DNA from 3 places in the Streptomyces sp. NPDC005775 genome. Region 3 is predicted to be linked to each of the others. Evidence: riboswitches for the same ligand, from Rfam matches in the RefSeq annotation. Region 3 holds a riboswitch; each other region holds the start of a gene.

Region 1 (9,502 bases), on a different contig from region 3:
GCTTTCGACGCCGCGTAGGCGGCCATGTTCGTACGGGGGATGCCCGCGGCATTGGACGCGACGGTGACGATGCTGCCGGCTCGGCGTCCGGCCATCCGGCGCGAGACGGACCGCGAGACGTGGAACACCCCGTCGGTGTTGACGGCGAAGGTGGCCGCCCAGTCCTCGTCCGTAAGCTCGGCGACCGCCGAACACCGCAGCACTCCGGCGACGTTGACCGCGATGTCCAAGGGGCCGAGTGTGTCCTCGGCCTCGGCGACGAGGGCCTCGACGGCCGCGGCGTCCGTGACGTCGAGCGTGCGGGCCGCGACCCGCTCGCCGTACTTCCCGGCGAGGGCGGCGACGCCCTCGGGTGCGAGGTCGGTGGCCAGGACGCGGGCGCCGCGTTCGACGAGGGCGTGCACCACTGCCTCGCCGATCCCGCGGCCCGCCCCCGTCACGAGGGCGAGCCGGCCGGTGAGTTCCGGTTCGGGATTCACTTGACCATGGCCTTGCGGATGTCGTCGAGCACCGAGACGGCCGCCTGCGCGCCGCCCAGACTCGTCCACTTCGTGCCGTCGATCACCGTCGCCCGGCCGTTGCGCACGGCACCCAGCTGCTTGTACGCGGGCTTCTCGGACAGCTCGCCCACGAGGGCCTGGTCCGATCCCGTGGAGGTGAGGGTGCCGATGAAGAGCCAGTCCCCGTCGATCTCCTTGAGGTTCTCGTCGCTGATCGGCGTGGAGTGGCCCTCGCCCTTCTCGTTCTGGATGCCGGGGCGGGTGAAGCCCAGGTCCCCCAGGACGTCGCTGATGAACACGCCCTGCTGCATGACGGCCGAGCCCTTGGCCGAGTAGCGGGCGACGGACACGCTCTTGCCCGCCTGCGCGCCAAGGTCCTTCCTGAGGGCGGCGGCCCGGGTGTCGTAGTCGGTGAGGAACGACTTGGCCTCGTTCTCGCGGCCGAGTGCCTTGCCGGTGAGGGAGAGCGCCTTCTTCCAGTCCTTGGTGCCGTCGATCGTGACGACCGTGGGCGCGACCTTGCGCAGTTGCTGCAGGACCTGTTCGTCGGCGAGCTGACCGGCGAGGATGACATCCGGCTTCGCCTGGACGACCTTCTCGATGTCGGGGCCGGTGACCGCGCCCACCACGGGGATGCCCTTCGCCCGGTCGGCGAGGTAGCCGGGGGCGCCCTTCTGGCCGCGGCCGGCGGTCAGGCCCACCGGCTTCACGCCCAGCGCGAGGGCCGCGTCCAGGTCCATCTCGCTGAGGACCACCACACGCTGCGGCGTCGAGGGGACCTTCACCGACGTCCCGGTCGCATCTGTCAGCTGGGCCGTCTTCGAGGACGTGGAGGCGGCCGTGCTGTCGGATGTGTCCGATGCCCCGGAGGATCCGCAGGCGGTCATCGCCAGGGCGCAGAGGCCTAGGAGCGAGGCGGTCACCGACGGGCGGACGAGGCCACGGGAAGAGAAGGTCGAATTCGGCGCCATGGCCTGGAATCTCCGTTTGCGTTCGAGTGATGAGGACGGTCCGGGCGGGTGTTCCGCCGCGCCGACGGGGGACGGGGCACGGCGATTGACGCCGTTTCAGGGCAGGGCGGAGCCCTGGGACCCGTCGCCGACCGTCCGGTGTACTTAGGTTAGGCTAACCATATGTCGATCGTGCAAGGGGGACGCCCCGTCACCGGAGCCCGCCCCGCCGAAATCCCGCCACGGGAGGGACGCGCCGCTGTGTGGGCGGCCACCGGTCTCGTGCTCCTGCTGCCGGCCCTCGTCCTGCTGTCCCTGCTCATCGGCACCGGGTCCAGTTCGGCGGGCGGAGCCTGGGACTACCTCGTCGGCGACCCGGCCGCCCGCGCGGACGCGCAACTGCGCCTGGCCGTCGTGGACGTACGCCTGCCGCGCACGCTCGCCGCGGTCCTGGTCGGAGCGTGCCTGGGGACGGCCGGGTGTCTCCTGCAGGCCGCCACCCGCAACCCCCTCGCCGAGACGGGGCTGCTCGGCGTCAACTCGGGAGCCGCCTTCGCCGTGGTGCTGGGGCTCACCTTCTTCGGTGCGGACTCACCCGCCTCGCTGCTGGTCTGGGCCCTGGCGGGAGGCATGGTCGCGAGCGCGGCGGTCCTCCTGTTCGCCGCGTCCGGACGCGGCGGCGGATCCCCGCTGCGGCTGGTTCTGGCCGGATCGGCGCTGGGCGCGACCTTCCACGGGCTCACCTCGTACGTCCTGCTGGGTACTCAGTCGACCTTCGACACCTACCGCTACTGGACGATCGGCTCGCTCGCCGGTATCGAGATCTCCGACCTGCTGCCCCTCCTGCCCCTGATCGCGGTGGGTCTGCTCACCGCCCTCGGCTGCGCCCGCCCGCTCGCGGCGCTCGGACTCGGGGACGACGGAGCCCGCTCCCTGGGCCACCACCCGGGCCGGATCCGGCTCGTCGTGGCGGGGGCCGTCTCGCTGCTCGCAGGCTGCGCCGTCGCCGTGGCCGGGCCCATCGCCTTCCTCGGACTGTTCGCGCCCTACGCCGCCCGGGCGCTGGCCGGAGCCCGGATGGCCGCACAACTGGTCCTGTCCGCCCTGATCGCGGCCGACATCATGATCATCGCGGACGTCCTCGCTCGGATCGTCATCCGGCCCTGGGAGACCCCGGTCAGCGTGCTGCTCGCCTTCGTCGGCGGCCCCCTGCTGGTGTGGATCGCCCGCTCCTCCCGGCTGTCCACGGCGGGAGTCCCGGCATGACGGACGTGACCCCGCCCGACAGCGTCGTGCTCCGCACCGGAACGCTGTCCTGGCTCCTCCCGCGGCGCAGCGCGCTCGCCGCCGCACTGCTGCTCCCGCTGCTCGCCGTCCTCATCACTTTGGGAGTCATGGCGAGTTCGACCGGCATGAGCCTGTCGCAGACCCTCTCGGGACTGCTCGGAACCGGCGATGCCGGCACCGTCATGATCGTGCGGGACTTCCGGCTGCCCCGCGTCTTCACCGGCCTGCTGGTCGGCGCCGCCCTCGGCATCGCGGGCTGTCTCACCCAGACCCTGGCGGGCAACCGGCTCGCCACGCCGGACCTGGTCGGTGTCAACGAGGGCGCCACCGCTGCCGTCGTCGCCGCCGCCGCGGGCTCCGCCACCGGCATGGTCGGCAACTGGTGGCTCGGTCCGATCGGTGCCGTGGGCGCGGCTGTCGTGGTCGTCCTGTGCGCCGGGGGAGCGGGCAGCGCGGGCTACCGACTGCTGGTGGCCGGGATCGGCGTCTCCACCTTCATCGGCGCCGTGAGCGACCTCATCATGTCGCGCGAGAACGACAACACGGCAGGCGGCGTGTTCCTCTGGGCCGTCGGCAGCCTCAACGGCCGCGACTGGGACGCCGGCATGCCACTGGCCGTGGCCCTGCTGTTCCTCGTCCCGCTCTCACTGGCGGCCGGCCACCGCCTTCAACTGCTGCGCTTCGGCGACGAGGTGGCGAGCTCCCTCGGAGTCGACCTGCGGCGGGTGCGTACCGTCGCGCTGGGCCTGGCCGTGCTGCTGGCCGGTACGGCCGTCGGGGTCGGCGGCCCCATCGCCTTCGTGGCGCTCGCTGCCCCGATCCTCGCCCAGCGGCTGACCGGTCCCACCCGCGTCCCGGTCACCGGCTCGGCGCTGACCGGAGCCGCGCTGATCGCCGCGGCCGACGCGATCGGACGTGTCGCCGCTCCGGTCGAACTGCCCGTCGGGGTCGTCACCAGCGTCCTCGGCGGCCCCTTCCTCCTGTGGGTACTGCTGCGGCCCGACCTGGCCGCCGGAAAAGCGTGAACCGTCATGACCGAGAAAGCGAGCCGCACATGACCGAGAACCCGACCGGTACGAAGGCGGGCCTCGAAGTCCGTGGCCTGCACGCCGGATACCCCGGCCGTCCCGTCGTCGAGAACGTCGACCTCACCGTCCCCGCCGGGCAGGTGGTCGCGATCGTCGGCCCCAACGGCTGCGGGAAGTCGACCCTGCTGCGGACCGTCGCCCGGCTCCACCGCCCCGAGTCCGGCACGGTCCTGATCGGCGGCACGGACATCTGGGAGACCGGCCGGCGCAGGGCCGCCCACCATGTCGCCCTGCTGCCCCAGTCGCCGCGCGCCCCCGAGGCGGTCACCGTCGCCGGTCTGGTGCGCTACGGCCGCAGCCCGCACCAGGGGCTGCTGCGCCAGTGGTCGCGCGAGGACGAGCAGGCGGTACGCGAGGCGCTCGCCGCCACCGGCACCACCGCACTGGCGGGGGAGCGCCTCGACCGGTTGTCCGGCGGTCAGCGCCAGCGCTGCTGGCTCGCGATGGTGCTGGCCCAGCAGACCCCGGTCGTCCTGCTGGACGAACCGACCAGCGCCCTCGACCTCGGGCATGCCGTCGAGGTCCTGGAGCTCGTGCGCGAGGTCGCGGCCACCGGCCGCACCGTCGTCATGGTCCAGCACGACCTCGCCGCCGCCGCCCGGTACGCCGACCTGCTCGTCGCCATGAAGGCCGGCCGCGTCATCGCCCGCGGCGCCCCTCGCGAGACGGTCGACGAGGCCCTGGTGAAGGAGCTGTACGCGCTCGACGCGGACATCCTGTCCGCCCCGGGCGACGGTTCTCCGGTCGTGGTGGCGCGCAGCCGTGCCGCCGTCACCACGCAGCCTTCAGCCGTTTCGTAATGTCCAAATAGAGTAATTTGTCGCATTAATTACAAGCGCAGGACGAGGGCTGCGCTCCTTCGGGTCACGCGTCCTTGAAACCGTCAAAACGCCCCTTTCGGACACAGTGGCCAGCGTCACGTTTCCCGGCCCGGACGCGGAACCGGAAGGGCCGGTTCCCAGATGTCCCAAGAAAGTCGGCCCGCGCCGATGTGACCGGTGTCGCACATTTCCTTTGATTGATCTTGCGCGTCAATTGTGATCACGAATTCCGGGCTTGTTTCGCTCTGCCTTTCTCGCTTACGGTCACCGTCAATCCGGATGGAACGCCGAATCCTGCCGCCGTCCGGTAACCCGACACCACTCACGTACGGCAGGAGCGGGGGACCCAGGTTTGCCGCCGGTCCGGAAATCCGGAGCGGCTAGGGGTGAAGTCGCCATGTGCGACCGGACATCTCCAGTCCGAACCCGACAGCTCACCTCGCAGGCGGCGGAGAGGAAAAGCGCCATGCCCATCAAGGGTCACCACCGTCGTTTCAAGTCCAGCACCCTGACGCGCGGTTTCATCGCCGTGAGCGCGGGCGGAGCCGTTCTCGCGCTCCCCCTGCTGACTGCCGGATCGGCTTCCGCCGCCCCGGTCAAGTCGGTCGTCGCGGAAAAGACCGCAGCGCCGACTTCCGTGGCCGGCAAGGAAATTGCCGCACAGAAGGCCGAGTCCACCACCTATTCCGTGGTCTCCGGCGATTCGCTTTCCAAGATCGCCCGGGGGCATTCCCTCAGTGGCGGCTGGGAGCAGCTGTACAAGGACAACCGGAACGTGGTCGGCGGCAACCCCGACCTGATTCACCCGGGCCTGAAGCTGACCATCGGCGCCAAGTCCACGGCCGCCGCCCCCAAGGCCGCGACCAAGAGCGAATTCAAGGCGGAGAACACGTCCGGCAGCGCCTCGCAGCCGTCGGCAGACCGGGCCGAGAGCACCGACCGCGCCGACCGCTCCCAGCGGACGACCGTGACGCCCGTCGCGGAGGAGACCGCCTCGACCGCCCCCGCGCAGACCGCGACGGCGTACACCGACGACCTCGACGGCTGGATCAAGGAGTCGCTCGCCGTCATGGCCGAGCACGGCATCCCCGGCAGCTACGACAGCATCCACCGCAACATCCTGCGCGAGTCCTCGGGCAACCCGCAGATCGTCAACAACTGGGACTCGAACGCCGTCGCGGGCACCCCGTCCATGGGGCTCCTCCAGGTCATCCAGCCCACGTTCGACGCCTTCCACGTGCCCGGCACCTCGCTGGACATCCTGGACCCCGTCGCCAACATCACCGCCGCGTGCAACTACGCCGCCGCCACGTACGGCTCGATCGACAACGTCTTCGGGGCGTACTGACCCCACCGCGGTCCCGCCGCGCGGGGAGCCGTGAACAGGGGTGGAAGGGAGCTGACCCGCTCCCTTCCACCCCTGTTGTCATGCCACGCGGGCCCTGCCCCGCACGGGCCGGCTCCTCCCGGTCCCGGACCCGCGTACTGCGGACGCGAGGTCATCGCCGGCCCACTCCCAACCCGGTGCGCGATGGCACTATGAACCTTTCATCCCGCGCGCTACCCTCCGCCGCATGATTTCCACGGTGGTCTGGGGTACCGGCAATGTCGGCCGCGCGGCCATCCGCGCGGTCGAGGCCCATCCGGCCCTGAAACTCGCGCACGTACTCGTCCACGACCCCGCGAAAGTGGGCCGCGACGCGGGCGCCCTCGCCGGGCTGGACCGCGATCTGGGCGTCACCGCGACCGACGACGTCGACGCGGTGCTCGCCACCGCCCCGCGCGCCGTCGTGTACGCGGCCTCCGGCGACATCCGCCCCGATGAGGCCCTGGCCGACATCACCAGGGCCGTGGCAGGGGGCGCCGTCGTCGTCACCCCCGCCCTGTACGCGCTCTACGACCAGCGGAGCGCCCCGGCCGAGCTGCGCGAACCGGTGCTCGCCGCCGTCACCGGTGGCGGCGGCTCGCTCTTCGTCTCCGGCGTCGACCCCGGCTGGGGCAACGACGTCCTGCCCCTGCTCATCAGCGGACTCGGCACCACGATCGACGCGATCCGCTGCCAGGAGATCTTCGACTACTCCACGTACGACCAGCCCGATTCGGTCCGCCACCTCATCGGCATGGGGCACCCCATGGAGTACGAACCCCTCATGCTCGCGGCCTCCGTCCCGACCATGGTGTGGGGTGGGCAGATACGCCTGATGGCCCGGGCCCTGGGCGTGGAGCTGGACGACATCCGCGAGACCATGTCCCGCCGGGCGCTCGAGACGACCGTCACCACCAGGACGATGGGCGCGTTCGAGGCCGGCACCCAGGGCGCGGTCCGCTTCGAGGTCCAGGGCATCGTCGAGGGCGAGCCCCGCATCGTCATCGAGCACATCACCCGTATCCATCCGTTGTGTGCCCCGGACTGGCCGTCGCCGCCCGACGGCGCCGGTGCCCACCGGGTGATCATCGAGGGGCGCCCACGCATCGAGGTCACCGTCGAGGCCACCGACGAGGGCGAGAACCGCTCGGCGGGCGGCAACGCCACCGCGGTCGGCCGGCTGGTGAACGCCATCGACTGGCTGGTGGAGGCGGAACCCGGACTCTACGACGCGCTCGACGTCCCCCTGCGCCCCGCAGCCGGCCGACTCGGAAGGAAGCAGTCATGATCATCGACATCCCCGAGGGCCAGGAGCCGATCGGCTACGTATGGGGCGACATGGTCCCCGGCATCGGCATGGCCGCCGCCGGCTTCTCGCTGTCGGTGTACGAGCACACGACGCTCGGGCTCCGCGAGTTCGAGGCGGCCAGGCTGCGCATCGCGCAGATCAACGGCTGTCTCTTCTGCCTGGACTGGCGCACCGAACGCGACGGTCACAAGGTCGAGGAGGAGTTCGCCGCGGCGGTGAGCGACTGGCGCACCACCGGCGCCTTCGACGACCGGACCCGGCTGGCGGCCGAGTACGCCGAGCGGTACGCCCTGGACCACCACGGCCTGGACGACGCGTTCTGGGCCCGGATGACCGCGCACTACAGCCAGCACGAGATCGTCGAGCTGAGCATGAGCATCGGCTCCTGGCTGGCGTTCGGCCGGCTCAACCACGTGCTGGGACTCGACGCCGTGTGCGTGCTGCCGGGGCACTGAACGCGCCGCCCGACGGGGCCCGGTCGCTGCGCGCGTCCAGTAGGAGGCCTGCCCGCCGCCTCCTACTGGAAGGTTCGCTCCTTCGGCCAGCGCCGTCACAGGTCGGTGGCGATGATCTTCTCGATGTTCCGTTCGGCGAGGGCCGTGATGGTGACGAACGGATTGACGCTGGTGTTGCCGGGGATCAGCGAGCCGTCGATGACGTACAGGCCCGTATAGCCGTGAAGACGGCCGTAGTTGTCGGTGGCCCTGTCGAGGACCGCGCCGCCGAGCGGGTGGTAGGTGAGGTGGTCCCCCCAGATCTTGTGGACACCGAACAGGTCGGTCCGGTAGATCGTCCCCTCCTTGGCGTTGATCTTGTCGAAGATCGTTTTCGCCATGTCGATGGAGGGCTGCTTCCAGGCCGTCTGCCAGTCCAGGTCGACCTTGCCCGTGGCGGCGTTCCAGGAGAACCGTGCGCGGTGCGGGTTCTTCGTGATCGACAGGTAGAACGAGGCGAAGGTCTCGATCCCGGTCGGCAGTGGTGCGACTTCGGCGAAAGCACCCCCGGCGTCCCAGTTGTCGATGCCCCCGCACGGGATGCTCGACTGGACCGCGCCGGTCGGGTCCCACAGGTGGTTGGCGCGGCCGCACATGACGTTGCCGTTGTCGCCCCAGCCCCTGCCGACCTCGTCGCTCAGACCGGGCAGCGCGCCCGTGGCCTTCAGCCGGGTCAGCAGCTTGCTGGTGCCGACGCTGCCCGCGGCGAAGAACACCTTGTCCGCGGTGACGGTCTTGGCGGCCACGACGCTCCCGTCGGTGCGGAGTTCGTCGATGGCGACCGTATAGCCGCCGCCCGGCGCGGGGGCGACGGACGTCACCTGGTGCAACGCCGAGACGGTGATGTTGCCCGTCGCCGCGGCCTGGGCGAGGTAGGTCTTCTGCAGCGACTTCTTGCCGTAGTTGTTGCCGTAGAGGATCTCACCGGCCAATGCCGACTTGGGTACGGTGCCGGCCGCCTCCTTCTCCATGTAGTCCCAGTCGTACACGTCGGGCACGAAGACGAACGGGAAGCCGGAGCGCTGGGCGTGCTTGCGACCGACGCGGGCGTACTGATAGCAGTCCACGCTGTCGAACCACGCCGGGTCGACCGTGCCGACCCCGAGGCCGGCGTTGGCGCGCGGGTAGTAGGTGCGGTACATCTCGTCCGCGTCCACCGACGGGAGGACGGCACCGAAGTTCTCACGCCTGGGCGTGACCGCCATACCGCCATTGACCAGGGATCCGCCGCCGACGCCGCGCCCCTGGTACACCGTGATGCCGCTGAAGTCCTCGGCGTCCAGGATGCCGGTGTAGCGGGGGATCGCCCGGTCGATGGGGAAGCCGAGGAAGTTGCTGAGGGGCTGCTTGCTCTTCGTGCGGAGCCAGTACGAACGGCCGTCGGGCTTGGTCGTGTTCGCGAAGATCTTGCCGTCCGCCCCGGGAGTGTCCCAGGCCATCCCCATCTCGACGAGATGGACGTGGACACCCGCGCGGGCGAGGCGCAGGGCGGCGACCGAGCCTCCGTAGCCGGTGCCGATCACCAGGACGGGGACATGGTCCCCACTGCCGATCACGGCGGCCGCCGCGGAGGTCCGGGCCTGAGCGGCCGTGGCGCGACCGGCGAGGGCTGAGGCTCCCAGAATGAAACCTGTTCTCGCCATGAATCCGCGACGCGAGACACCGCTCGATCCCTTGTGGGGTAAGC
Region 2 (9,502 bases), on a different contig from region 3:
GGGTGCTGGACAGCGAACTGCCCGCGCTGGAGCGGCTCGATCTCTGGCTGGGTGTCTCCGCGTACGGGGGTGACGCCGACGTGGCGGATCTGGCACCGCTCCTGTCGGGGACGCGTTTCCCGGCCCTGCGTCACCTCGGTCTGCGCAACAGCGAGGTGGAGAACGAGATCGCGTCCGCCGTCGCGTCGGCGCCGCTCGTGGCCCGGCTGCGCACTCTCGATCTGTCCTGCGGCACCCTCGGCGACGAGGGAGCCGCGGCCCTGCTGGAGGGGCAGCCGCTCACCCACCTCGACGCCCTCGACCTGCACCATCACTTCCTCACCGAGCCGATGGAGCGCCGGGTCACGGAGGTGCTGGAACCGCACGGGGTGCGGGTGGATCTGTCGGAGCGCTGCGAGCCGTGGGGCGGCCGCGGGGCCGAGGGCCGGTACGTCACGGTGGCGGAGTGAGGACGACGAGCCACGCTGTGGCGCGGTCAGCGAGTAGCGCGCCGCGTCTGGCGGTCGTCGGCAACCCCGGCAGCCGCCGGATCAGCCTCTTCCAGGATGCCGTGCGTGCCGCCGGACTGCCGCGGGCCCGCGCGGTGTCCTGGCTCGATGTGCTGAACGGCGAGGCGTACTTCCTGCCGGGGGAGATCGTGCGCATCGACTCGCCCGGCGAGGATCGCGCGGTCGACCACCTGCTGCGCGGGGTCGACGATCCGACGCGGGTGGAGGGCTCGGCGCTCTGGTACGCGCGCTTCACCTCGGCGGTACGGGACGTGGCACGGGTCGCGACGACGGCGGGCGCGCACCTGCTGGACAGCCCGGGCGACATCGCGGTGCTCTTCGACAAACGTCTCTGTCACGGCGTGCTGGACGCCGCGGGCGTCCCCGTGCCCTCCTCGCCGACGTCGGGGCCGGGCACGGCTCCGGTACGGGACTGGGCCGAGGTGCGTGCGCTGATGGCGGACCACCGGATGCCGCGGGTGTTCGTGAAGCCCGCGCACGGGTCCTCCGCCTCCGGGGTGATGGCCGTGGAGACGGCCGGTCCCGGCCGGATCCGGGCGACCACCTCGGTCGAGCGGGATCCTGCCGGACGGCTCCACAACTCGCTGCGGGTACGCCGCCTGACGACGGAGCGGGAGGTGGCGTCGATCGTCGACGCGCTCGCGCCGGACGGACTGCACATCGAACGCTGGCTGCCCAAGGCCTCGCAGCGGGGACGGGTCGCGGATCTGCGGGTCGTGGTGGTCGACGGCCGCGCGACCCATGCCGTCGTGCGCACCAGCCGGTCCCCCATGACCAATCTGCACCTCGGCGGTGCGCGCGGCGATCTCGACGAGGTGAGGTCCGCCGTCGAAGCGGCGGGTGGCAGCTGGCGCGACGCGCTGGCCGTGTGCGAGAGAGCGGCTGCCGCTTTCCCGGACACGCTGTGCGTGGGCGTGGACCTCCTGCCGGCCACCGGTTGGCGGCGCTTCGCCGTCGGCGAGGTCAACGCCTTCGGCGATCTGCTGCCGAGACTGACCGGTCTGCCGGGCAGTGGCGCGGAAGGCCTGGACACCTACGCGGCGCAGATCGCCGCCGTACTGAACCGAGCAAGGACCCACTGTGCCCGCACAACCCCCTGAATCACCGTCGGGCGTCACCGACGCCATCGATCCGGACATGAGCCAGGTCGTGGGCAGCCACGATCTCCTCCTCGTCACCTTGGACACCCTGCGTCACGACGTCGCGGCGGAGCTCGCCGCCGCCGGGCGCATCCCGAATCTGGCGCGGCATCTGCCGGGCGGGGCCTGGGAGAGGCGGCATGCCCCCGGCAGTTTCACCTACGCCTCTCACCAGGCGATCTTCGCGGGTTTCCTGCCGACGCCCGCCTCCCCGGGACCGCACCCCCGGCTGTTCGCCGCCCGGTTCGCCGGCAGTGAGACCACGGCGGAACGCACCTTCGTCTTCGATGCGCCCGACCTGGTATCCGGCCTCGCCGAGGTGGGATACCGCACGGTGTGCATCGGCGGGGTGGGGTTCTTCAACCGGCAGGCCCCGCTGGGCTCGGTGCTGCCCGGCCTGTTCCAGGAGGCGCACTGGGAGCCGGAGTTCGGTGTCGCCTCGCCCACCTCGTTCGAGGCGCAGGTGGAGCGTGCCGAGCAGGTCGTCCGGGGGCTCCCGGCCGGTCAGCGGCTGTTCCTCTTCGTCAACGTGTCGGCGCTGCACCAGCCGAACTGGTTCCACCGGCCGGGCGCGACCCGGGAGGCGGGCGACAGCCGGGCGACCCATGCGGCCGCGCTGGAGTACGTGGACGCCCACATCGGCCGCCTCTTCGCTGCCGTGAGCAGCCGCCGCCGCGCGTTCGCCATCGTCTGCTCCGATCACGGCACGGCGTACGGGGACGACGGCTACACCGGTCACCGGCTCGGCCACGAGTCCGTCTGGACCGTTCCTTACGCGCATTTCTTCCTGCAACCGGGGGCCTCCGCACGATGACCAGTCGGCACACCATCCGCCCGTACCGGAGCTACGTCTACGCCTATCCGCACAAGACGGCGTACGGCAGGCTCGCCGAACACCCCGGCGGTCGGCCCGCGCTGCGTGATCTGTGGGCGGGTGAGAACAGGGACGCGCTCTCCCTCTACCTCCACATACCCTTCTGCGAGGTCCGTTGCGGGTTCTGCAATCTCTTCACGCGGATCGGCGCCCCCGACGAGCTCACCACCCGCTATCTCGACGCGCTGGACCGGCAGGCGACCGCCGTGCGGGACGCGCTGGGCGACGCCGAACCGGTCCGGTTCGCCGCGGCGGCGTTCGGCGGGGGGACGCCCACGTTCCTGACCGCGGGCGAGCTGGAGCGACTGTGCGACATCGCGGAGAAGCGCATGGGCGCCGAGCTGCGGTCCGTACCGCTGTCCGTCGAGACCTCGCCGTCGACCGCGACCGCCGACCGGCTGGCCGTCCTCGCCGACCGGGGGACGACCAGGATCAGCATCGGTGTGCAGAGCTTCGTCGAGGCCGAGGCCCGGGCGGCGGTCCGTCCGCAGCGGCGTGCCGACGTCGAGGCGGCGCTCGGGACGATCAGGGACAGCCGCATCCCGGTCCTCAACATCGACCTGATCTACGGCATCGACGGCCAGACCGAGCGGAGCTGGCGCACCTCGCTGGACGCGGCGCTCCAGTGGCGGCCGGAGGAGCTGTACCTCTACCCGCTCTACGTCCGTCCGCTGACCGGTCTGGGCAGGCTCGGGGCCGCTGACGAGGCCGCGGTGGACGCGGCCTGGGACGAGCAGCGGCTGCGGCTGTACCGGGCCGGCCGCAATCATCTCCTCGCCCACGGCTACGAGCAGGTATCGATGCGGATGTTCCGCCGCGCCGACGCCCCGCGCCCCGAGGGCCCGGACGACCACGCCTGTCAGACGGACGGCATGATCGGCCTGGGCTGCGGCGCCCGCTCGTACACCTCGCGGTTGCACTACTCCTTCGACTACGCGGTGGAGATGCGCGAGGTGCGCGCGATCATCGACGGCTACACGGCCACCGAGGACTTCTCGCACGCCGAGGTGGGCCGGTTCACCGACGGCGACGAGTCGCGCCGCCGCCACCTCCTTCAGTCCGTCCTGCAGGCCGAGGGGCTGCGTGTGTCCGAGTACCGCGAGCGCTTCGGCACGGACCCGGGCGAGGACTTCCCCGAGGAGCTCGCCCGGTTCGACGACCGGGGCTGGCTCGACCGGGACGTGACGGCCGCCGGCCTGCTGCGTCTGTCGCCCGAGGGGCTCGCCCACTCGGACGCCCTGGGTCCCGACCTCTTCTCCCCCGCCGTACGGGCCGCGATGGCCGCGTACGAGCTGAAGTGAGCCCCGCATGGACCTGACGATCCTCTACCGCGGGCCGCTCGCGTCGTGCGACTACGACTGCCCGTACTGTCCGTTCGCCAAGCGGCGCGACAGCCGGGAGCAGCTGCTGGCCGACCGTGCCGCGCTGGAGCGCTTCACGGCGTGGGCGGCGGCGCGGACCGATGACCGGATCTCGGTGCTGTTCACCCCGTGGGGCGAGGGGCTGGTCCGCTCCTGGTACCGCCGGGCGGTGGTCGAGCTGGCCCGGCTGCCGCACGTCCGGCGGGTGGCGATCCAGACGAACCTCAGCGGCCGTACGCGGTGGCTGGCCTCGGCGGGCGCCGCGGACCGCGACAAGATCGCGCTCTGGTGCACGTACCATCCGGGCCAGACACCGTACGAGCGGTTCCTCGGCCGGTGCGGGGAGCTGGTGTCGCTGGGGATCCGCCACAGCGTGGGGGTCGTCGGGCTCGCCGGTCATCTCGACGAGGCGCGGCGGCTGCGGGCTGCCCTGCCGAAGGAGGTCTACCTGTGGGTCAACGCCGCCGAAGGGCACACGTACACGGACGAGGAGGCCGGCCGCTGGACGGAGATCGACCCGCTGTTCCCGTACAGCCGCCACCCACACCGCTCGGCGGGCCTGCCCTGCCGGACGGGTGAGTCGGTCATCTCCGTGGACGGTGACGGAACGGTACGCCGCTGCCACTTCGTCCGCGCCGAGCTCGGCAACCTCTACGACGGCAGCTACCGCGCGGCGCTGGGGCCCCGCGCCTGCCCGCTCGCCGTCTGCGACTGCCACATCGGCTATGTGCACCTGGAGACGCTGCCGCTGTACGACGTCTTCGCCGGCGGGGTGCTGGAGCGCATACCGGTGCTGCCGCTGCCCTCGGCCGCCCGGCGCGGCTGAGGACAGCGAATCCGTCAGAGCGGCAGCAGGTCGGGCCGCTTGGCCCCCACGTGGTCGCCCGAGGACTCGCCGCGCAGCCGCCGGCCGATCCACGGAACGAGGTACTCGCGCGCCCAGTGGATGTCGTCGCGCCGCACTTCGAGGGTTCCGCGCTGCACCTGCGGCGGCCACTCCTGGTCCGGGTCCGCGGGCACGCCGAGGCCGAGGACCTGGGCGGCGCGCAGCGCGACCCTGGTGTGCCCCTCGGGCGAGAGGTGCAGCCGGTCGTTGTCCCAGGCCCGCCGGTCCTGGACCGAGCGCAGGGACCACAGGTCGAGGACCGGGCAGTCGTAGCGGTCGGCGATGGACCGCACATGGGCCGTGTAGGTGGCGATCTTGCCGCGCAGATGCCGCAGCACGGGAACGTTGCGGGTGTCGAAGCCGGTGGTGACCATGACGGTGCCCACCGACCGGGTCAGATCGGCCACGGCGCGCTCGAAGCGCTCGGCCACGGCGTCGGGATCGGAGCCCGGCCGGATGATGTCGTTGCCGCCGGCGCAGAAGCTCACCAGGTCCGGGGCGAGTTCCTTGGCGCGCGGTACCTGCTCCTCGACGATCTGGTCGAGGAGGCGTCCTCGTACGGCGAGATTGGCGTACCGGAAGTTCCCGTGAGCGGTGCCTGTCGCCGCGCCGAGGTCCGGGAGCTGGTCCGCGAGGAGTACCGCGAACCGGTCCGCCCAGCCGACGAAGGTTCCGTCCGGACCGGGGTCACCGACTCCCTCGGTGAAACTGTCGCCGATCGCCGCGTACGACCCGATGGCGCCCCGTTGGTTGTTGACGCCCTGATGGATGTTGTTCGAATCGTCTGCCACAAGGGCATATCCTGCACCGCCGAATGTGACCTACGCGACCGTAATACGGGGTTGACGGGTGGTGAGATAGACCACCCAGTCAGTTTTTGGTAAAGGGGGAATAAGCAGAGGGACGGTGCGCCGCCGCGCACCGTCCCTCTATGCATTGCTCAGGTCCGGTTCACCGGACCGGTGTTGCCCCTGCTGCCCGGATCAGACGTTGATCCCGTGCGACGCCAGGTAGGCGATGGGGTCGATGTCCGAGCCGTACGCCGGACCCGTGCGGACCTCGAAGTGGAGGTGCGGGCCGGTGGCGTTGCCGGTGGAGCCGGACAGGCCGACCTGCTGGCCCGCGGTCACGGTCTGGCCGGCCGAGACGGAGAGCGAGGACATGTGGCCGTACTGCGAGTAGTGGCCGTCGGCGTGCTTGATGACGACCTCGTTGCCGTACGCGCCGCCCCAGCCGGCGGTGACGACGGTGCCGGAGGTGATCGCCTTCACGCTCGTGCCGGTGGACACGGGGAAGTCGATGCCGGTGTGGCTGCCGCTGGACCAGTTGGAACCGGAGGCGCGGTAGGCGGTGGTGTGGTTGCCCGGGACCGGGTGGACGTAACCGGAGTCGCTGCTCTGGGCGGCCGGCGCCGAGGTCTCCTCGGACGACGAGGCGTCGGAGGAGGACGACGACGAGTCCGACGTCGTGGACGCCTTCGTCCCGGTCGTGGCCGGGGCCTTGGACGGGGCCTTCGACGGGGTGGTGGAGCCCGTGGAGGTGGTCGAGGCGTGGCCCCAGGCCTTGCCGCCGAGGGTCAGCTTCATGCCCGGGAAGATCAGGCTCGGGTCGTCGCCGACGACCTTGCGGTTGTCCTGGTACAGCTTCTCCCAGCCGCCCTTGAGCTTGTGCTCGGCAGCGATCTTCGACAGGTAGTCGCCGGAGACCACGGAGTACGTCTTGGAACCGGCCTGCTTCTGCGCCACCGGCTTGGCCGGGGTGGCGTGCGTGGCGGCGGCCGACTGCGAGGTGGCGGGAGCGGCCTGCTCCGCGGCGTTGGCACCGGTGGCGCCGAGCAGCGGCAGCGCGATGACGGCTCCACCGGCACTCGCGACGACGACGCCACGGGCGATGGTGCTGGACTTGGGACGGCGGTGCTTACCCGATATGGGCATGAAGGTTTCCCTCTCCGGCGCCTGCGAGGTGAGCTGTCGGGTTCGGACTGGAGATGTCCGGTCGCGACTGGCGCGACTTCACCCCGAGCCGGCCGGATTCCCGGTCGGCGGCTTACCTGGTTCCCCCGCTCCTGCCACGCGGTGAGTGAGTGCGAATTCCGGGCGGCGGCAGGATTAGGCGGTCCGTCCGGATTGCAGCGAACGTAAGCGAGCCGGGACGGCGGAAACAAGCCACGGGTTCCGTGCGGGATTCCGCTTCGGAAAATCGGCGAGGAATTCCGGTCACACTCCGTGGATTACTGATCTTGGCTTTCCGCACCGTGCACGGAATACCCCCACGCCCCGCCGCCACACACCGTCACGGATATGATCCCGCTCACGAGCGGTCGATCATCTCCCGCACAACCGGGGCATGTTCAGCCAAAGGCCCCAATACGGACATGTCATGCCCATCGCCCCATCGCGACGAGACATCCGGGACGGCCGGCTCACGCTTCCGGCGCGCCGACCTGTCGGACGGGCCCGAAGGGCGGGCATGCGCGCGGGCCCGAAGTGCGGACCCGAAGTACGGGCATGACCAAGATGGTTGCCCGAGGAATCAATGTCGTATCGTCACGAGAGTGGACCCGCGGGCGACACGCGCCCCCGGCAGAGCCTCCAGGAGTGACCGTGACGCAGCAGCTGCCGCAGACCCCGCCGACGGAGCCCCAGCTGGCAGGTGTCCGCAATTTCCGTGATGTGGGCGGCCTGCCCACCTCGGACGGGCGCCGCGTGCGGTACGGGCGGCTCTACCGCAGTGGCCACCTGGCGCACGCCACCGCCGAGGACGCCGCGTTCCTCACCGGTCTCGGCCTGCACACCGTCTTCGACTTCCGCAACGTGGCCGACCACAAGCTGGACGGCCTGGACGTGGAGCTGCCGGGCGTGCGCAATGTGAGCATCCCACTCAGTGACCCGGCGGACGGTGCCGAGTTCTGGCGGATGGTGCGCGACGGCGACATGGACGAGCTGCGGTCGATCCTGGCCGACGGCAAGGGGTCCCGCCGCATGATCGCTTCCTATCGCCGGACCATCCTGGACCGCACGGCCGAGCACAGCCGGGTCCTGCACGCTCTGGCCGAGGACAGCATGCCGGCGCTGATGCACTGCGCCGCGGGAAAGGACCGCGCGGGTCTCTCGATCGCGGTGTCCCTGCTCGCCGTCGGCGTCGAGCGCGAGGCCATCGAGGCCGACTACCTCAAGTCGAACGACGCGCACCGCCGCTACAGGATCCGCCGCAGCGACACCTCCGCCGCCGGAATGTCGCCCGAGGTGATGGAACTGCTCAATCCGCTCTTCGGCGCCCACCCCGACTACCTGGCGGCCGCCTTCACCACCATCGACGAGACCTGGGGCACGACCGACCGCTACCTCTCCGAGGGCCTCAGGATCACCCCGGAGACACGGGAGCGGCTGCGCGAGCGCCTGCTCGACTAGGGCCTTTCGTCTGGCTGGATCGGGCCGCCCCCGGGCCTGATCGCGCGGGAGGCGTCCTCGACCATCACCCGCCGGCTACTGGTTGTGCATCCCGACGGCGAACAGCAGATAGAGGAAGCCCGCGATGATGTGCCCGGCCACCAGGTAGGCGAAGAGCCTGATGACGAGCCCGCGGGGCATCTTCTTCTCCTGCGGGTCGTAGTTCTTGGGCCGGCCCGGGCCGAACGGGTCGTAGTCCTCGGAATCGGTCATGACAGGTCCTCTCTGGCGACCGGCGGGGCCGGTGGCGGGGACGGAGCTTCAGCGACGGTGGATCCCGCTGCCGAGGCACAGCTCGGCGGCGGGGCTCTGCAGCAGGGTGTGGACGAAGAGCAGCTCGGCACCGTCACGGTCCAGGGCCGCGAGCCGGTGCGGGGTGAGCGAGTCGAAGTGCGCGCTGTCACCGGGAGCGAGGTCGTGGACCGTCTCCCCGAGAGTCACCCTGAGGTGCCCCGCCAGGACGTACAGCCACTCCTCGCCGGGGTGGACGCGCACCAGGTCGCCCTGGGCGCCGTGCGGCACCCGGACGCGCAGGGCCTGCATCGCCCGCCCCGGACCGCCGGCCTGCTGGTACATCCAGCCGTCGGCCTCGGCACCCTCGAACCGGCGGCCGCGGACGATCGCGTCACGTTCCGGGGGGATCTCGCCGAGCAGCTCGGAGACCGTCGTACCGTAGATCCTGGCGAGTCCGAGCAGCATCGGCAGTGAGGGCTGGCGCCGTCCCGTCTCGAGCCGGGACAGGTGGGCGGGCGAGAGCCCGGCCCGCTGGGCGGCGGTCTCCAGGGTGAGACCACGGCTGCGGCGCAGATCGCGCAGGCGTGGCGCGACCCCGGGCAGCTCGTCGGCCACCCCTCCTTCTGGAGGATTCATACCCTCATTGGGCCAGGAACTTTCCTCGGAGGCAAATTTATTGCCTCCGAGGCAAATCTGCTCCCGGGACGGTCAGCGGTTGGCGACGGCCTGCTTCACCAGGGTCCGGCCGAAGTCCCACATCAGTCCGCCGCCGCTGTGCGCGTCGTCCATCACGGCCGTGAACGCGGTGACAAAGCGGTCCACGTCCGCCTCGTCGATCACCAGTGGCGGAATCAGCTTGATCACTTCGAGGTGGTCGCCGGAGACCTGGGTCAGGATCCGGTGCTTCTGGAGCAACGGTACGACCACCATCTGCGCGAAGAGCCCCTTGCGGGCCGCCTGCAGCATGGTCCAGCGGCTGCGCAGCTTCAGCGAACTCGGCCGGCCGAACTCGATGCCGATCATCAGCCCGCGCCCCCGCACCTCGTGCAG
Region 3 (9,502 bases):
CGGGTCGGTGGACGCCTGGAGCTCGGCGAGATAGCCGGTCCGCTCCATGACGGCCTCCACCACGACCGCCGGTCCCGCGCCGGACTCCACTACCGTGCGGAGTTCCTCCATCAGCGTGTTGAACCGCTTCACCGCGTTCGACGAGCGGGCCGCCATGCCGTACGCCTCGTCGACACGGCGCAGTGCCTGCGGGAAGGAGATCTTCTCGCGCATCGACAGGGCGTCGATCATCGCCTCGGCGCGGTCGCCGATGCCGCGCTTGGGCACGTTCAGGATGCGCCGCAGCGGGACAGTGTCCTCGGGGTTCGACAGGACACGGAGGTAGGCCAGGACGTCCCTGACCTCCTTGCGCTCGTAGAAGCGCACGCCGCCGACCACCTTGTAGGGCAGGCCCACGCGGATGAAGATCTCCTCGAAGACGCGGGACTGCGCGTTCGTCCGGTAGAAGATCGCCACGTCGCCGGCCTTGGCGTCGCCCGCGTCGGTCAGCCGGTCGATCTCGTCGGCGACGAACTGCGCCTCGTCGTGCTCGGTGTCCGCGACGTAACCGGTGATGCGGGTACCGGCGCCGGCGTTGGTCCAGAGGTTCTTCGGGCGGCGGCTCTCGTTGCGCTCGATGACCGCGTTGGCCGCGGACAGGATCGTCTGCGTGGAGCGGTAGTTCTGCTCCAGCATGATCGTGGTCGCGTTCGGGTAGTCCTCCTCGAACTGGAGGATGTTGCGAATGGTCGCGCCGCGGAAGGCGTAGATCGACTGGTCCGCGTCACCCACGACGCACAGCTCTGCGGGGGTGTCCTCGGGGCCGGCCGGGCCGACCAGTTCCCGTACGAGCGTGTACTGGGCGTGGTTGGTGTCCTGGTACTCGTCGACGAGGACGTGGCGGAAGCGGCGGCGGTAGTGCTCGGCGACGTCGGGGAACGCCTGGAGCAGGTGCACCGTCGTCATGATGATGTCGTCGAAGTCCAGCGCGTTGGCCTCGCGCAGCCGGGACTGGTACAGCGCGTAGGCCTGGGCGAGCGTCTTCTCGAAACCGTCCGTGGCCTGTCCGGCGAAGGTCTCCTCGTCGATCAGCTCGTTCTTCAGGTTCGACACCTTCGCCGTGAACGACTTCGGCGGGAAGCGCTTCGGGTCGAGGTCGAGATCGCGGCAGACCAGGGCCATGAGGCGCTTGGAGTCGGCGGCGTCGTAGATCGAGAACGAGGAGGTGAAGCCGAGCCGCTTCGACTCGCGGCGCAGGATGCGTACGCACGCGCTGTGGAAGGTCATGACCCACATGGCGTTGGCCCGCGGTCCGACGAGCTGCTCGACGCGCTCCTTCATCTCGCCGGCGGCCTTGTTGGTGAAGGTGATCGCCAGGATCTGGCCCGGGTGCACCCCGCGCTCGGCCAGCAGGTGGGCGATGCGGTGGGTCAGCACGCGGGTCTTGCCCGAACCGGCACCGGCGACGATGAGCAGCGGGGACCCGGCGTGCACGACGGCTGCGCGCTGCTCGGTGTTCAGCCCGTCGAGCAGCGCGGCCGCGTCGATGACGGGGCGGTGGGCCCCGTCGCGGTAGTACGCCTCGCGGGGCGGCGGGGGCCCCTCGAAAACGCCCGCGAAGAGGCCCTCCGGCACCGCTTCGGGTGCGGAGTCCTCGGGGGGCGGCGGGGGCCCTTCCTCCGTGTGCTGGAGGCCGGCCAGGAAACTGTCGTCAAAGAGGCTGCTCATCGCTGTCCGAGTCTAGGCGGCCGCACTGACACTCCGGGGCCGAGTGACGAAGCACGCACCCCCGGGCAGGCACGCAGAGCGAGCGCCGGACCGCACTGCGTGCAGCGACCCGGGGCCCCACCTGCCCCGCAGGGCCTCAATCCGCCGAGGTAACGAAAATGTATCGGGCATATCGAACATCAACCTTCACAGCGGCACCATGAGTTGGCTAGCGTGCTCGTTCGGGCGGCCCGTAACCCCAGAGGCGATCCACGCCGAGCGGGCGTCCACGCCGAATCCGGGCTCCCCGTACGGGAGCCGGGAACCGGAGACCCACACGCATCACCGGGGTGAATCGGTCCGTATCCCCCACCAGGACCGTAGGGCAGCCTTCCGTTCCGCCCGAACCCGACAGCTAACCCGGTAGGCGGTCCACGGAAGGAGATGCCGGCCTTGGCGTCGCATCGCAAACCGCGCACCCTGGTGCGCAGCACCGGCCCCGCCGTCGGGCTCACGACGGCCGCGCTGGCGTCGGTGACCCTGCTGTCCACGCAGAGCGCACTGGCCGCCCCGGCACCCAGGCCCAGCATCGAGGACGTGCAGAAGAAGGTCGACGACCTCTACCGGCAGGCGGGCACCGCGACCCAGCAGTACAACCAGGCGAAGGAGGCGACGGCCAAGCAGCGCTCCACGGTGGACACGCTGCTGGACGACGTCGCCCGACGCACCGAGAAGCTGAACGAGGCGCGCAGGACGCTCGGCACGTACGCGGCCGCCCAGTACCGCGGCGGCGCCCTCGCCCCGACCGCCACCTTCTTCCTGGCCGACGACCCGCAGTCGTTCTTCGACCAGACGCACCTCATGGACCGGATGACCGAGCGCCAGACGCGGGCCGTCTCGGACTTCCGTACGCAGCAGGCGAAGGCGTCCGAGCAGCGGGCCGAGGCCGTCGTGAGCCTGGAGACGCTCACCGAGTCGCAGGCGACGCTGCGCACCAGCAAGCAGAACGTCCAGACGAAGCTGTCCGAGGCCCGCGGCCTGCTGTCGAAGCTGACCGCCGAGGAGAAGGCGCGCCTGGCCGATCTGGAGCGCAAGAAGGAGGCGGAGGCCAAGCGCAAGGCGGCGGAGCTGGCGAAGAAGCAGGCCGCCGCGAAGGCCGAGGCGGACCGCGAGGCCGAGGAGGCCGCCAAGGAGTCCGGCAGCGGTACGGGGACGGGCACCGGGAGCGGGACCGGCAGCGGTACGGGGACCGGCTCGGGTACGGACGCCTCCGCCTCGACCAAGGCCGAGAAGGTCATGGCGTTCGCCAGGGCGCAGGTCGGCAAGCCGTACGTCTGGGGGGCGACCGGCCCGTCCTCGTACGACTGCTCGGGACTCACCCAGGCTGCCTGGAAGGCGGCCGGCGTCGACATTCCGCGGACCACCTGGGACCAGGTGAACGTCGGCACCCGGATCGCCACGGCGGATCTGCAGCCCGGGGACCTGGTCTTCTTCTACGACGACATCAGCCACGTCGGCATCTACAAGGGCGACGGCATGATGATCCACGCACCGAAGCCGGGGGCGAACGTGCGCGAGGAGTCGATCTACTACATGCCGATCTACGGGAGTGTGCGACCGGGCTGAGGCCTCTCGGCCCACGTCCTGGAAACGCCGCTGCCCGGGCCCTCGCGGGTCCGGGCAGCGGCGTCGGCGACGGCTCAGGTCCAGAGCGTGGCGATGAAGATGTTGACGATCGTCAGTCCGCCGACGGCGGCGAAGAGGCCCTTGTCGACCTTCTCCTCGTCGCGCTTGACGTAGACGAGCCCGAGGATCACGACCAGGATCAGCAGCTTGATGCCGATCTTGACGTTGTTCACGGGGTGGTCGTCGGCCTGGTCGAGTCCGACGAGCGCGATTCCGGTGACCAGCATGGTCAGCGCGCCGTGCAGCATGGCCGGGACGAAGCGTGCCGTGCCCGCCCTCATCGCCTTCATCTGGGTGAGGAAACCGCCCAGCAGGGAGGCGATGCCGATGATGTGCAGGGCGACGAAGACATCGATGAGTACACGCATGGCTCCGCAGCCTAGCCGCGGCCATATCAGCACTCCGCACCCAGGTGGGCCTTAGCAACCACTTGACCGCGAGATGCACCAATTGCCTGACTCTGATGCAATTTTTCCGATCGCCCCGCAGCAACGCAACGCCAAATTCGCGCAATAAGCGTCATTACAACTCTTCCCCGTGTCCCGGGTTTAGCGTCCCTGGCAGGTGACCGGCACAGCGCCGATCCGTACCCGGGCGGCGTTCCCGGTCACCCCGCCGAGGATCCGGCGGTGGGCCGTCCCCCCTGTTGACGGCCCGCCGCCGGGCCGGGCGGGCCCGTCGGTAGACCCCGGCGGGCCGTCGACAGGAAGGACGCCCGCCCTCGTGGCAGCGCACCGGAAACCCAAGCAGCGCCCGTACACCGGCTCTGCTGCCCGCACCGCGGCGACGCTCGCCCTCGCCGGGGCCGCAACCGCCGCCGCGTTGCCGGGATCCGCGCACGCCGATCCGGCGCCGACCCCCGCCCAGGTGAAAGCCGAGGTGGACCGGCTGTACCGGGAGGCGGAGGTGGCCACCGAGCAGTACAACGGCGCCAAGGTGAAGGCCGCCGCCACCGAGAAGTCCGTGGACGCCCTGCGCGACGAGGCCGCCCGCAGGACCGAGCGGCTCAACACCGCGCGCGAGGCGCTGGGTTCGTACGCCGCCGCGCAGTACCGCTCCGGCGGCCTCGACCCCGCCGTGCAGCTGGCGCTCTCCTCGGACCCCGACCAGTACCTCCGGCGCGCCTCGTACGTGGAGCGGGCCGGCGAGCGGCGCGCCACCGAGGTGCGCACCGTGCGGCGCCAGGTCGCGGACGTGGCCCAGGTCCGCGCCGAGGCCGCCGGCCGGCTGACCGAGCTCGCCACCCGCCGGGCCGCCCTGAAGAAGCACAAGGCCACGGTCCGCACCAAGCTCTCCGAGGCCCGGGAACTGCTGGCCCGCCTCTCCCCCGCCGACCGCGCCGCCTTCGACGCCTCCGAGGGCGGCCGCGACGGCGCACACGCCGACCGCAGTGCCCCGCGCGGCACGGCCCAGGCGCCCAACGCCCGCGCCGCCGAAGCGGTCGCCTTCGCGTACACCGCCCTGGGAAAGCCGTACGTCTGGGGCGCCACCGGCCCCTCCTCGTTCGACTGCTCCGGCCTCACCCAGGCCGCCTACCGCTCCGCGGGTGTCTCGCTCCCCCGGACCACGTACACGCAGATCGAAGCGGGCCGGCGCGTCCCGCGATCCGAACTCGCGCCCGGGGACCTGGTGTTCTTCTACTCGGGCATCAGCCATGTCGGCCTGTACATCGGCAACGGCCAGATGATCCACGCCCCGCGCCCGGGAGCCCCGGTCCGCGTCGCGCCGATCGACCAAATGCCTTTCGCGGGAGCGACCCGGGTGGCATAGGATCCCGGCCTCCGCACCCGAACGGCTTGAAGGACACGCGCACATGCCCTTGGACGTCGACGTCCAGACCCACGCCCGTACGCTCACGCTCCGCTCCCCGGACCACGTCCGGGTGGGGCCCTTCGCGATTCGCCACAACCCGAACTGGTCCCTGAAGTACGCCAACTACGCGATCCCCGACCAGGGCGCCGAGCCGACACCGGCCGAACTCGACGCGCTGGTCGCGGCCTTCCGCGAGCTGGACCGGATGCCGCGCCTGGAGTTCCTGCCCACCTGGGCGCCCGCTGTCGAACCCGCGCTGCTGGCCGCCGGGTTCACGGTGGAGAACCGTGCCCCGCTCCTGGCCTGCGCCCCGGGCGGTCTGCTGCCGCCGAAGCCGGTGGACGGTCTGGTGATGGCCGAGCCCGCCACGGACGCGGAGTTCGACGCCGCGGCCCTCGTCCAGCACCTGGGTTACGGCGGCACGGGCGAACCCGAGGCGGGAACGGTCCAGTGGCTGCGCACCGCCGCGGCGGACGGCGGGGTCGCGGCCCTCGCCACCGTCGACGGCGTCCCGGCGGGCGCGGGCGGCTGTTCCGTCCCGGTCGACGGGCTCAGTGAGCTCGCGGGTCTCGCTGTGGGCGCGGAGTTCCGCCGTCGCGGCATCGGGGCCGCCCTCTCCGTCCACCTGACGGAGACCGCGTTCGCGCGGGGCTGCCGGGTGGTGTGGCTGGAGCCGGGCGACGCCGAGGTAGAGCGGATCTACGCGTCCATCGGCTACCTCCGGGTCGGCGAGAAACTGAACATCTCGCTCGACCCGGAGAGCGAACGCGTCTGACTCAGACCAGCCGGCGGGCCGTCGCCCACCGCGTCAGCTCGTGCCGGTTGGAGAGCTGGAGCTTGCGCAGCACCGCCGAGACGTGCGACTCGACCGTCTTCACCGAGATGAACAGCTGCTTGGCGATCTCCTTGTACGCGTAGCCCCGGGCGATCAGCCGCAGCACCTCGCGCTCGCGCTGGGTCAGCCGGTCGAGGTCCTCGTCGACCGGGGGCGCGTCCGTCGAGGCGAAGGCGTCGAGGACGAAACCGGCCAGCCGGGGCGAGAACACCGCGTCGCCGTCCTGGACGCGGAAGACCGAGTCGACCAGGTCGGCGCCGGTGATGGTCTTGGTGACGTAGCCGCGGGCGCCGCCGCGGATGACGCCGATGACGTCCTCGGCGGCGTCCGAGACGGACAGCGCCAGGAAGCGCACCGGGTTCTCGACCGCGCCCATGAAGGGGGAGCAGCGGCGCAGCACCTCGACGCCGCCGCCGCCCGGGAGGTGGACGTCGAGGAGGACGACCTCGGGGCGGGTCGCCGTGATGACGGTGACCGCCTGGTCGACGTCGGCGGCCTCGCCGACGACCTCGACACCGGTCTCCTCGGTGCGGCCGATCTCGGCCTGTACTCCGGTGCGGAACATCCGGTGGTCGTCGACGAGCACGACTCGTACCCGGCGCTCCGGGCCCTCGTGGCCCCCGGTCGCCTCAGTGGTCCCGTTCATCGCTCGTCCTCTCCATCTCCAGCTCGACTTCCGTGCCCCCGCCGGGCACCGAACGCAGCCGTGCGGTACCGCCGTTGCGCTGCATCCGGCCGATGATTGATTCTCGTACGCCCATTCTGTCCCCCGGTACGGATTCCAGGTCGAATCCCGGGCCCCGGTCGCGTACCGAGACGAAGACCGTGCGGCCCTCGACCTCCGCGTAGACCTGGACGGCGCCGCCCTCGCCACCGTACTTGGCGGCGTTGACCATTGCCTCGCGTGCGGCCTGCATCTGTGCGGTCAGCTTCTCGTCGAGTGGGCAGTCGCCGACGACGACGACCTCCAGCGGGACGCCGTGCTTGTCCTCGACCTCGGCCGCGGCGCGTTTGACGGCTTCGGCGAGGGTGCCGGGCTCGTCGCCCTCGTCCTTGCCGGTGCCTTCGGGGTTGTAGAGCCAGTTGCGCAGTTCGCGTTCCTGGGCGCGGGCCAGTCTGCGGACCTCGCCCGCGTCCTCGGCGTTGCGCTGGATCAGGGTGAGGGTGTGCAGCACCGAGTCGTGGACGTGGGCGGCGACCTCGGCGCGCTCCTGGGCCCTGATGCGCATCAGGCGTTCCTCGGAGAGGTCCTGGGTCATGCGGACCAGCCAGGGTCCGGCCAGCAGGGCGATGCCGGTGAGCACGGCGATGGCGGCGGTCATGACGTTGCCGAGCTGGGCGGCGGAGCCGCGTACGACCATGAAGCCGGCGAGGCCCAGGCCCACCAGGGCGACCCCGGCCAGGCCCCGGGCCAGGTGCAGGACCCGGCGGCGGCTGCCGACCTCCATCCAGCGGGCGCGGCGGGCGTTGTCGGCCTGGCGCCACACCAGGACGGAGCCGGCGCCGATGAGCAGGGTGGGCCAGATGTAGCGGTCGGCCTTGCTGCCCATGTCGACGTTGCCGACGAAGATCAGGGCGCCGAACAGCAGGGCGATGAGGGCGAAGACCTGGCCCTTGTCGGGCTTGCGGAGTCTGCGGCTGCCGTCGGGGGCGGTCTCGAAGAGGGAGCGCGGGCCGTCCACTCCCCCGACGCCGAGCGGGACGATGATCCAGAACACGGCGTACAGGAGCGCGCCGAGACCGTCCGCGAAGAACAGTCCGAGGAAGACGAAGCGCACCCAGGCGACCGGCAGCCCGAGGTGTCCGGCCAGCCCGCGTGCGACGCCGCCGAGCAGCCGTCCGTCGGCGCTGCGGTACAGCTTGCGCTGGGGCGGCTCCTCCGGGTCGGGGGCGAGGGAGCTTGCGGCTCGGGGCGTGGCGGCTGGCATGCCCCGATCGTCACACGTCCGTGCGGGTGGTGGCATCAGGGTCGGCCCCCACATCGACCCTGAGACCGCGCGGCGGACCGCCCGTGCCCCTCAGGGTCGGCCGGGCCAATATCAGGGACCGGCCAGGGTCGGGGCGGGTGCCGGAAGGGACCGGCGCCCGTCACCATGGAGCCATGACCGTTCCCCAGGATGCGCCGCCCGGCGTCGTACCGCCCCCCGGGCCCGTACCGCAGCTGCGCCGCAGCTCGCGGCAGAAGGTGGTGGCCGGGGTGTGCGGCGGGCTCGGCCGGTACTGCAACGTCGATCCGGTGATCTTCCGGATCGTCCTCGGTGTGCTCTCCGTGACCGGCGGCCTCGGGCTGATCTTCTACGGCTTCGCGTGGCTGCTGATCCCGTTGGAGGGCGAGGAGGAGAACGAGGCGCGCCGGCTGCTGTCGGGCCGGGTCGAGGGGTCGTCACTGATCGCGGTGCTGTGCGCGCTGATCGGCTGCGGTCTGTTCCTGTCCATGCTGGGCAACAGCGGCACGCTGGCGTTCTCCGCGATGCTCTCGGTGGCCGTCATCGGCTTCACCGTCTGGACGCAGTACCGCAGGACGGCCGATCCGCAGGAGCGGACGCATCCGGCGGCCGACCGGGCGGTGTCGGACGCGCCGCCCGAGGTGAAGGCGCCGCCGAAGCCGTCCGGCCCGTCCTGGTGGCGCGACCCGATCGTCAAGGACGGGACCACGGGACCGGTCGGCTCGGGCTATCTGTGGGGGCCGCCGGAGGCCGTGGCCGACGGAGCGGCGCGCGGTTCTTCGGCGTACCAGCCCCTGCGGCCGCCGCCGAGGTCGCGGGAGATCCGGCGGCCGTGGTCCATCGGTTTTCCGGTGTTCCTGACCGCGGTGGTGGCAGGTGGCCTCGGCGTATGGCTGAGCTGGACCTCCCAGCCGCTGGGTACGAGTCTGCAGATCGGGCTGGCCGCCGCGCTGGCGGTGTTCGGGCTGGCGATGGTGGTCACCGCCTTCGTCGGACGGACCGGTTTCGGCACCCTGCTGCTGGCGATGATCACGGCGGGCCTGCTGGCGGGCGCCTCCGCGCTGCCCAAGGACATCACCACCCACTGGGTGAACGAGGAGTGGCGCCCGGCGTCCGTCGCCGCGGTACAGCCGCGGTACGCGGTCGGCACCGGGCAGGCGGAGCTGGACCTCACCCGGATCACCGTCCCCGGGGGCGAGACCGTCCGGACCGGGGTGGAGGCCAGGGCCGGGCGGGTCATCGTGCACGTACCGCCGGAGACCACCGTCAAGGTGCGTACGAGGACCGAGCTCGGCGCGTTCGTCGTGATGGACGGGCACAACAGGACCGGTCTGGACGTCCGCGTCTCGCAGGACGCGCGCCGGACGCTGGAGCCGGCCGGGGGCAGCACACCGGGCGGCACGATCGAACTCGATCTGGAAGTCGGCTACGGACAGGTGGAGGTCACACGTGCCGCGACATGAGATCCGGCCGGGACGGGCCGTGGCCGGCCTGGTGATGCTGACCCTGGCGGCCGGGTACGCCACGGACGCGGGCG

What was found. Region 3 has a riboswitch for cyclic di-AMP ahead of ACFYPA_RS23780 (NlpC/P60 family protein). Riboswitches for the same ligand answer to the same signal wherever they lie in the genome.
Region 1: it holds a riboswitch for cyclic di-AMP, as region 3 does, so the genes downstream of both, ACFYPA_RS21050 (transglycosylase SLT domain-containing protein) here and ACFYPA_RS23780 (NlpC/P60 family protein) in region 3, are expected to answer to the same signal.
Region 2: it holds a riboswitch for cyclic di-AMP, as region 3 does, so the genes downstream of both, ACFYPA_RS02930 (peptidoglycan DD-metalloendopeptidase family protein) here and ACFYPA_RS23780 (NlpC/P60 family protein) in region 3, are expected to answer to the same signal.

Annotation. Positions count from the first base shown of each region.
Region 1 covers NZ_JBIAIU010000009.1:9,300-18,801, reverse strand. Annotated here, with positions in the region: gene ACFYPA_RS21075 (2,3-dihydro-2,3-dihydroxybenzoate dehydrogenase) at 1-479, opposite strand, end outside; gene ACFYPA_RS21070 (iron-siderophore ABC transporter substrate-binding protein) at 476-1,471, opposite strand; gene ACFYPA_RS21065 (iron ABC transporter permease) at 1,634-2,716, shown strand; gene ACFYPA_RS21060 (FecCD family ABC transporter permease) at 2,713-3,762, shown strand; gene ACFYPA_RS21055 (ABC transporter ATP-binding protein) at 3,792-4,625, shown strand; cyclic di-AMP (ydaO/yuaA leader) riboswitch at 4,922-5,107, shown strand; gene ACFYPA_RS21050 (transglycosylase SLT domain-containing protein) at 5,113-5,994, shown strand; gene ACFYPA_RS21045 (dihydrodipicolinate reductase) at 6,221-7,300, shown strand; gene ACFYPA_RS21040 (carboxymuconolactone decarboxylase family protein) at 7,297-7,776, shown strand; gene ACFYPA_RS21035 (GMC oxidoreductase) at 7,872-9,502, opposite strand, start outside.
Region 2 covers NZ_JBIAIU010000001.1:652,736-662,237, forward strand. Annotated here, with positions in the region: gene ACFYPA_RS02900 (STM4015 family protein) at 1-449, shown strand, start outside; gene ACFYPA_RS02905 (STM4014 family protein) at 467-1,609, shown strand; gene ACFYPA_RS02910 (STM4013/SEN3800 family hydrolase) at 1,647-2,462, shown strand; gene ACFYPA_RS02915 (STM4012 family radical SAM protein) at 2,459-3,823, shown strand; gene ACFYPA_RS02920 (STM4011 family radical SAM protein) at 3,831-4,709, shown strand; gene ACFYPA_RS02925 (SGNH/GDSL hydrolase family protein) at 4,724-5,560, opposite strand; gene ACFYPA_RS02930 (peptidoglycan DD-metalloendopeptidase family protein) at 5,753-6,703, opposite strand; cyclic di-AMP (ydaO/yuaA leader) riboswitch at 6,707-6,861, opposite strand; gene ACFYPA_RS02935 (tyrosine-protein phosphatase) at 7,373-8,179, shown strand; gene ACFYPA_RS02940 (DUF6126 family protein) at 8,255-8,431, opposite strand; gene ACFYPA_RS02945 (XRE family transcriptional regulator) at 8,480-9,088, opposite strand; gene ACFYPA_RS02950 (aspartate aminotransferase family protein) at 9,161-9,502, opposite strand, start outside.
Region 3 covers NZ_JBIAIU010000010.1:253,249-262,750, forward strand. Annotated here, with positions in the region: gene pcrA (DNA helicase PcrA) at 1-1,707, opposite strand, end outside; cyclic di-AMP (ydaO/yuaA leader) riboswitch at 1,967-2,132, shown strand; gene ACFYPA_RS23780 (NlpC/P60 family protein) at 2,131-3,312, shown strand; gene ACFYPA_RS23785 (hypothetical protein) at 3,387-3,740, opposite strand; gene ACFYPA_RS23790 (NlpC/P60 family protein) at 4,096-5,142, shown strand; gene ACFYPA_RS23795 (GNAT family N-acetyltransferase) at 5,186-5,959, shown strand; gene ACFYPA_RS23800 (response regulator transcription factor) at 5,961-6,665, opposite strand; gene ACFYPA_RS23805 (PspC domain-containing protein) at 6,649-7,947, opposite strand; gene ACFYPA_RS23810 (PspC domain-containing protein) at 8,121-9,428, shown strand; gene ACFYPA_RS23815 (hypothetical protein) at 9,415-9,502, shown strand, end outside.